3 regions of the Bradyrhizobium sp. 2S1 genome follow, and region 1 is predicted to be linked to each of the others. Evidence: riboswitches for the same ligand, from Rfam matches in the RefSeq annotation. Region 1 holds a riboswitch; each other region holds the start of a gene.
The links. Region 1 has a riboswitch for cobalamin ahead of HAP54_RS06560 (TonB-dependent receptor). Riboswitches for the same ligand answer to the same signal wherever they lie in the genome.
Positions count from the first base shown of each region.

Region 2: linked by a shared signal. The riboswitch ahead of HAP54_RS10040 (hypothetical protein) and the one ahead of HAP54_RS06560 (TonB-dependent receptor) in region 1 are both predicted to bind cobalamin.
Region 3: linked by a shared signal. The riboswitch ahead of metE (5-methyltetrahydropteroyltriglutamate--homocysteine S-methyltransferase) and the one ahead of HAP54_RS06560 (TonB-dependent receptor) in region 1 are both predicted to bind cobalamin.

Region 1 covers NZ_CP147717.1:1,354,601-1,356,858, reverse strand. Annotated here, with positions in the region: partial or broken gene HAP54_RS06570 (CobW family GTP-binding protein) at 1-316, shown strand, start outside; cobalamin riboswitch at 545-740, shown strand; gene HAP54_RS06565 (hypothetical protein) at 735-1,208, opposite strand; gene HAP54_RS06560 (TonB-dependent receptor) at 1,180-2,258, shown strand, end outside.
Region 2 covers NZ_CP147717.1:2,098,273-2,100,530, forward strand. Annotated here, with positions in the region: gene HAP54_RS10035 (FecCD family ABC transporter permease) at 1-739, opposite strand, end outside; cobalamin riboswitch at 852-1,049, shown strand; gene HAP54_RS10040 (hypothetical protein) at 1,159-1,470, shown strand; partial or broken gene HAP54_RS10045 (TonB-dependent receptor) at 1,477-2,258, shown strand, end outside.
Region 3 covers NZ_CP147717.1:10,226,504-10,228,761, reverse strand. Annotated here, with positions in the region: gene metE (5-methyltetrahydropteroyltriglutamate--homocysteine S-methyltransferase) at 1-954, opposite strand, end outside; cobalamin riboswitch at 1,058-1,259, opposite strand; partial or broken gene HAP54_RS48590 (epoxyqueuosine reductase QueH) at 1,313-1,986, opposite strand; gene prpB (methylisocitrate lyase) at 2,027-2,258, opposite strand, start outside.

The sequences.
Region 1 (2,258 bases):
TGCCGCGACGGCCCACGTCCGACCGGTTCGAAACCCTGAGCTGGACGTCCAAGCGGCCGGTGCGGTTGCCGCGCTTGCAGCAGGCGATCGGCAGGCTGGCGCCGAAGCTCGCGCGATCGAAGGGATTGTTCGAGACGGTGGAGCAGCCGGGGCGGCTGACGGTGTTTCAACTCGCCGGCGGACGCGCGACCTTGGCTGCGGCGGCGTGCCGTCGCCTGGCGTGCCGCGCACGCGGATCGTGTTCATCGCCGAGATGGGTGCGCTCTCGTGGGCGGAGATCGATGAGGTGATGCAGGGATGTGTCGAAGCCGAGTGATGCGAACTTACGTTTCCCCGTCATCCTGAGGAGCCGCGAAGCGGCGTCTCGAAGGATCGACGGCCACGAGCCGGGCCGTGCATCCTTCGAGACGCGCGTGCCGCGCTCCTCAGGATGACGTGTTAACTCTCCGCGTCAGTCGTAGATGTGGCTGTGTCATCGCTGCAGCACCGTCCCGCAAAGCATGCGCGTGACCATCACATCGAATTGACAGCCCATCCCGCACCACCTATCGTTTTTGCCGACGGTTCCCTTCGGGGATCAAAAGGGAATGCGGTGCGAGGGTAACCCCAATGCCGCAGCTGTCCCCGCAACTGTAAACGGCGAGCCTTTCGTCAATTTGCCACTGGGCCATTCGGTCCGGGAAGGCGTCGACAGGCGACGACCCGTGAGCCAGGAGACCTGCCGTCAGTCGTGGTCACACGCGAGCACATCGGGCGGGGGCGTCCTGGTGCGATCGGAGCACTGCCTTTTGGGCAATGCGCCAGTCCGCGTTCGCGGTGACGTGCCACGTTACCGCGAGTCCTTTCATGTCTCCGTCTTCTCCCGTTGCGCGCCGCTGGCGCCTCGGCCTCGTTTGCTCCTTGTCATCGCTGCTGCTGCCGGCTGAAGGTGGAGCACAAACACCGCCACCAGCCAGGCTCGATCCGATCGAGGTCTCGCCCTCGGCATCAGCAAAGCCCAAGCCCGCGGCGCGAAGCAGCAACTCGGCGTCGTCGTCGCGGCCACGCTCCAGACCCGCACTGGCCGCGGCAACCGGCAACACGCCGCGCGCCGCGGCGTCTGGCGCTTCGGGGTCGGCATCGCCGACGCTCAACGCCACCAAGCCGGGGAGCACCGGCAGCCGTCTGAATCTAACGCCGTTGCAGACGCCCGCCAGCGTCGAGATCATCACGTCGCAGACCATCGCCGAACGCGGCCAGCATAATGTCACCGACGCCGTCACCCAGGACGCAGCCGGATTCACCGCAACGCCCGCTCCCGGCAATGGCGGCCTGTCGTTCAGCACCCGCGGCTTCGCCGGCAGCAATTCGGTGATGACGCTGTATGACGGCACGCGCTTCTACATCGGCTCGGGAACCCTGACGTTCCCGTACGATACCTGGTCGGCGCAACGTATCGAGGTGCTGCGCGGCCCGGCCTCGGTGCTGTACGGCGAAGGCGCAATCGGCGGCGTCATCAACGTGATTCCGAAAAAGCCGCTGGGCACGCCCTACAACGAAGCCGAGGTCTCGCTCGACAGCAACATGACGCGGCGGCTCTCGGTCGACAGCACCGGTCCGATCAATCCCAATGTATCCTACCGCATCAATGCCACCGGCAACATGTCGGACGGCTGGGTCGATCGCGACAAGACCTCGAACGCGGTGGTCTCCGCCGCGGTGCGGGTGCAGGCGTCCGAAAATTTCGCCTTCACGCTCTCCGAGGATTATGGCGACCGCAGCCCGTCGCGCTATTTCGGCACGCCGCTGATCAACGGCGCGATCCAGGACGCGCTGCGCTTCAAGAATTACAACGCGTCAGATAGCACGATCCGCTATCAGGACAGCTGGACCCAGTTCAAGACCGAGTGGGACGTCGCCGACGGCATCAAGATCAACAATACGCTGTATTACCTGACCAGCGAGCGGCACTGGCGCGACATCGAGAGCTATACCTGGAATCCGAAGACCAACTTGATCGATCGCGGCAACTATATCGAGATCTTCCACGACCAGAAGCAGGCCGGCAACCGGATGGACGCGACCTTCAGCGGCCACATCCTCGGCCTCGAGAGCCGCTTCGTCGCAGGATTCGACGTTAACCACATCGACTTCACCCACACCAATAACTCGCCGTTTGGCGGCGCGTCGTCAGTCAACCCCTACGTCTTCGATCCAGGATCGTTCTTCGCGACGACGACCGCGACATCGCCCGGCTTCAATGCGATCGTCAATCAATA
Region 2 (2,258 bases), 740 kb from region 1:
GCCGCAGCCGCCCGACATCGACGCCGAGGCTCTGCGCGGCCTCCTCGCCGAGCGTCAGAGCGCGGAACGCGTTCGCCTGGCTCAGCAGGATGGCGGCACCCGCGATGATGAAGGGCAGCGCCAGCGCCACATGCTGAAAGCTGCGGTCCTCTAGCGAGCCGAGCAGCCAGAACGCGATCTCCAGCACCACGAAGGGATTGCTGGAGAGGTTCATCACCAGCGCCGTCGCAGCACCGGCAAAGCTCGAGATCGCGAGCCCCGCGAGGATCAGGATCAGCAGCCCGGCATTGCGGCCGGCGACCGCGAGCAGCGCGAACACCGAGCCGAACGCGGCGATGATCGCGACCACCGGCAACGCGTAGGAGCGCACATCGGCCAGGCCGAGCGCGATCACCAGCACCGCGCCGAACGCCGCCGACTGCGGCGCGCCGAACAGCGACGGCGAGGCCAGCGGATTGCGCAGCAGGCCCTGCAGCGCCGCGCCTGACAGCCCGAGAATGCCGCCGATCGCGAACGCGAGAATGGTGCGCGGCAGGCGAATCTCGCGCACGATCACCTGCGCCACGTCGCTGCCGCCGCCGAACAGCGCCTCGATCACCGCGAGCGGCGACAGCCGCACCGGCCCGATGCCGAGCGAGATCACGCACAGCAGGACCACAAGCGCGAGCAGCGCCGCGGTGGCGCCCCATCGGCGCCGCGCGGCGACCTCGGCCGCCAAGGCAAAATCCTGCACGCTCATTGGATCCATGCTCTTACAGCGATCGCCGTGGCAGACAAGCGACACTCGATAAAAACCGTGGCCGTCTGACCGCCGCCCGACTTCCGCCGGATTGACTTTGCTGCCCGGCCGAACCCTAGATGAACATGACGGTTCTTTCATGAGATGAAAAGGGAATGCGGTGCGGGGAAACTTCCCCAAGGCCGCGGCTGCCCCCGCAACTGTATGCGGTGAATCCTTCGTCACAGGCCACTGGGAATCTCGGTCCTGGGAAGGCGACGAAGGGTAACGACCCGCGAGCCAGGAGACCTGCCGTCAGCCGTGGTCACACGCGAAGATGCCGGTCGGGGAGTACAGGCATGAGCTTCACCTGAGGCTGTTAGCACGATGGTGAGACTGGTTCGCGGTGACGTGCCACTGACGTTACCGAGGTCTCGCTTATGTTGTCCTACCCATTCCACCATTGGCGGCGCACGCTGCTGCTCGCGACGACGATGCTCGCGCCTGTATTTATTGTCTCCGCCGCGCGGGCGCAGCAGGCGCCTGCTCCCGATCAGCTACCAGCGATCGAAGTCACCAAGCCGGGCGACCAGAACGTCACGCGCGCCAAGCCGGCTGCGGACGAAGCGCCGGCACCGCGCCGTCCGGCGCCGGGCACCGCAGAGAGCACCAATGTAGGCGGCGGAAGCGGATCGGGCACCACAGGGACAGGCACGGCCACCGGAACGGGCGGCACCAGCGGCGGTCGCTAGTTCGCCGGCATTGTCGGATCGTCCTCGGCCGTGATCACCGCCGACGACATCGCGCATTCGCCGGTGCAGTCGTTGCCGGAAATCCTCGCGCAGGTGCCGGGCGTGCAGCTGCAAACGCTCTATGGCGGGCCGAACGGCGCCAAGACCGCGGTCGACCTGCGCGGCTTCGGGGCATTCGCCACCGACAACACGCTGTTCCTGCTCAATGGCCGCCGGCTCAACGACGTCGACAAGGCCGGCTTCGACCTCACCACGATCCCGCTCGATTCGATCGCGCGCATCGAGATCACGCGCGGCAACAGCGGCGCCGTGCTCTACGGCGACAATGCGGTGGGCGGCGTCGTCAACATCATCACCAAGACCGGCGTCGGCGGTCCGCCGACGACGATGAGAGCCGAGGCGGGATTTGGCTCGTTCAACACCCGCATGGCCGCCGTCTCCGCGGCGCTCAATGCGGGACCGTGGTCCACCTCGTTCTACGGCAACGGCATCAAGTCCGACGGCTACCGCGTCAACAATGCGCTCGACCAGCGCAACGCGGTCGGCAGCGTCAACTACACCACGCCCGACCTCACCGCTTTCCTGACCGTCACGGGCAGCGACCAGAAGCTCGGCCTGCCCGGCGGGCGGCTGGTCGATCCGTCGATCGGGGTGAACGAGCTGCAAACCGACCGCCGGGGCAGCAGTACGCCGTTCGACTATGCCAACCAGCAGACCGCGAGCGTCACCGCCGGCTTCACCAAGACGCTGATCAACGGCGTCGACCTGATCGTCGACGGCGGCTGGCG
Region 3 (2,258 bases), 1.8 Mb from region 1:
CCAGATATTGCGACCGTCGATCGCACCGAGCGACAGGGTCATTACCTTCGGTGCGGCGCTGACGATCTTGTCGAGTTGCTCCGGCGCGCGCACAAGGTCGATGTGAAGTCCGGCGACCGGCAGCGATAGCGCGGTATCGGCGTTGTCGCCCAGGCTGCCGAAATAGCTGGCGAGCATGATCTTCAGGCCCGGCACCATTTCCGCCAAGAGCGCGTAAGTCATTTGAAGCGCGCCTTGGGTTTCGCGGTCTGCGTCTAGCACCAGGCACGGTTCGTCGATCTGCACCCATTCGCAGCCTTCGGCGACGAGTTGCTGCAAAAGCTTGACGTAAACCGGCAGCAGGACTGGCAGCAGAGACAGCGGGTTGAGTGCCGCATCCTTGCTCTTGCCAAGCCTAAGGAACGTCACCGGTCCGAGCAGGACGGGCCGGGTCTTGTAACCCAGCGCCTTGGCTTCCCGATATTCGTCGACCGCCTTGGAGGAGGACACCTTGAAGATCTGGCCGGCGCTGAATTCGGGCACCATGTAGTGGTAGTTGGTGTCGAACCACTTCGTCATTTCCTGCGCTGGCACGCCATGCGACGCGCCGTGCGCGTGATGCGAGTGGCCGCAACTGGCATCGTGATCGGAGCCTTGCGCGCCGCGGGCCATCGCAAAATAGGTTGCCAGCGACACATCGCCGCCTTTCCAACCGTACACTTCCGGAATGGCGCCGACCATCACGCTGGTGTCGAGCACCTGATCGTAGAACGAGAAATCGTTTGAGGGGATGACGCTGACGCCGAGCGACTTTTGGCGGGCCCAGTTGGCGGCGCGCAGGCCGACCGCCGTTTCACGCAGGGCTTGTTCGCTGGATTTGCCGGACCAGAAGCTTTCCAGCGCCATCTTGAGTTCGCGGCGCGGTCCGATACGCGGCGTTCCGAGTGTTGCGACGGGAAGTGAAGAAATAGACATGGCTTACCCCGATGTTGGGGGCGCAGGCCACGTGACACGCCTGGACTCCGGGCGAAAGGTGGCGCGAGGAGTCGCAATCGCACCACCGAGACACCCCGCCCGAGTACGTTCTGTTGTCGAGGCAGGTCTCCTGGCTCACGGGTCAGTGCTGTTGTCCGGCCTTCCCGAAGCCCTTTCGGGCCTCAGTGGTTTTGTTGGACAACAACTCGCCGCTTACAGTTGCGGGGGCAGCGCCGGCATTGAACCGGCTTCCCTCTTAGCTCCGGGCCAAACGAGCCCGCAGAACCACGACAGCACAGGAGTTAAGGTCAAGTCCGACCGCAGTCAATGACCGTGATCAAAAACACCCTGGTATTGCTCAATCACCCGTTACCGGCGGCTTGTCCTCAAACTCGTAGAATTGGGTACCGATTTCGATCGGTTCGCGGCCTTGGCGGCGGCGGTGTTGGTTGGTGTCCCGGAGCGAATAGACGCACCCGCAATATTCCTGCTGGTAGAACGCCTCGCGCTTGCTGATCTCGATCATACGGCTGGAGCCGCCGCCCTTGCGCCAGGTATTGTCCCTGACGACAATCCCTCGTAAGGCACGACGGCCCGTTGGCCGCTGTCGCTGATCTTCGCCATGTTCTTCCAGCGCGAGATACCAAGCGAACTCGTCATGACACTAAAGCCGTGTTCTTGCGCATATAGCGCGGTGCGCTCGAAACGCTTGTCAAAGCACATGGAGCACCTGCGCCCGCGCTCCGGATCCCACTCCATGCCCTTGGCGCGGGCGAACCAGTTGTCCTTGTCGTAGTCAGCATCGACGAACAGCACGCCGTGTTTCTCCGCAAAGCGCACGTTCTCATCTTTGCGCAGCAGATACTCGCGTTCGGGATGGATGTTCGGGTTGTAGAAGAAAATCGTGTAGTCGATCCCCGAGGCCAGCATCGCCTCCATGACTTCGCCAGAGCAGGGTGCGCAGCACGAATGCAGCAACACTTTCTTGTGCCCATGCGGCGGCGTGAGGACCGCTCTGACGAAATCGTTCATGGCTTCCGGCTACGCCCGTATAGCGTCTCAGAAACAAGGTCTATTTCGAGCCCATAGCCCGCTGCGGCATCCCTTCGGGAATGATGGTCTGTACGATCGACGCATCCAATGCCTCGTAGTCGTACAATCCAATGGTGGCATACAGCTCAGCGCGAGTTTGCATGTGGTCGACCACCTTATGGGTGCCGCCATCGCGTGCGATCGCTGCGTAAAGCTGCTGTTGCGCCTTGTTGGCAACCCGCAGCGACGAGACCGGCCAGATCACCATCGAA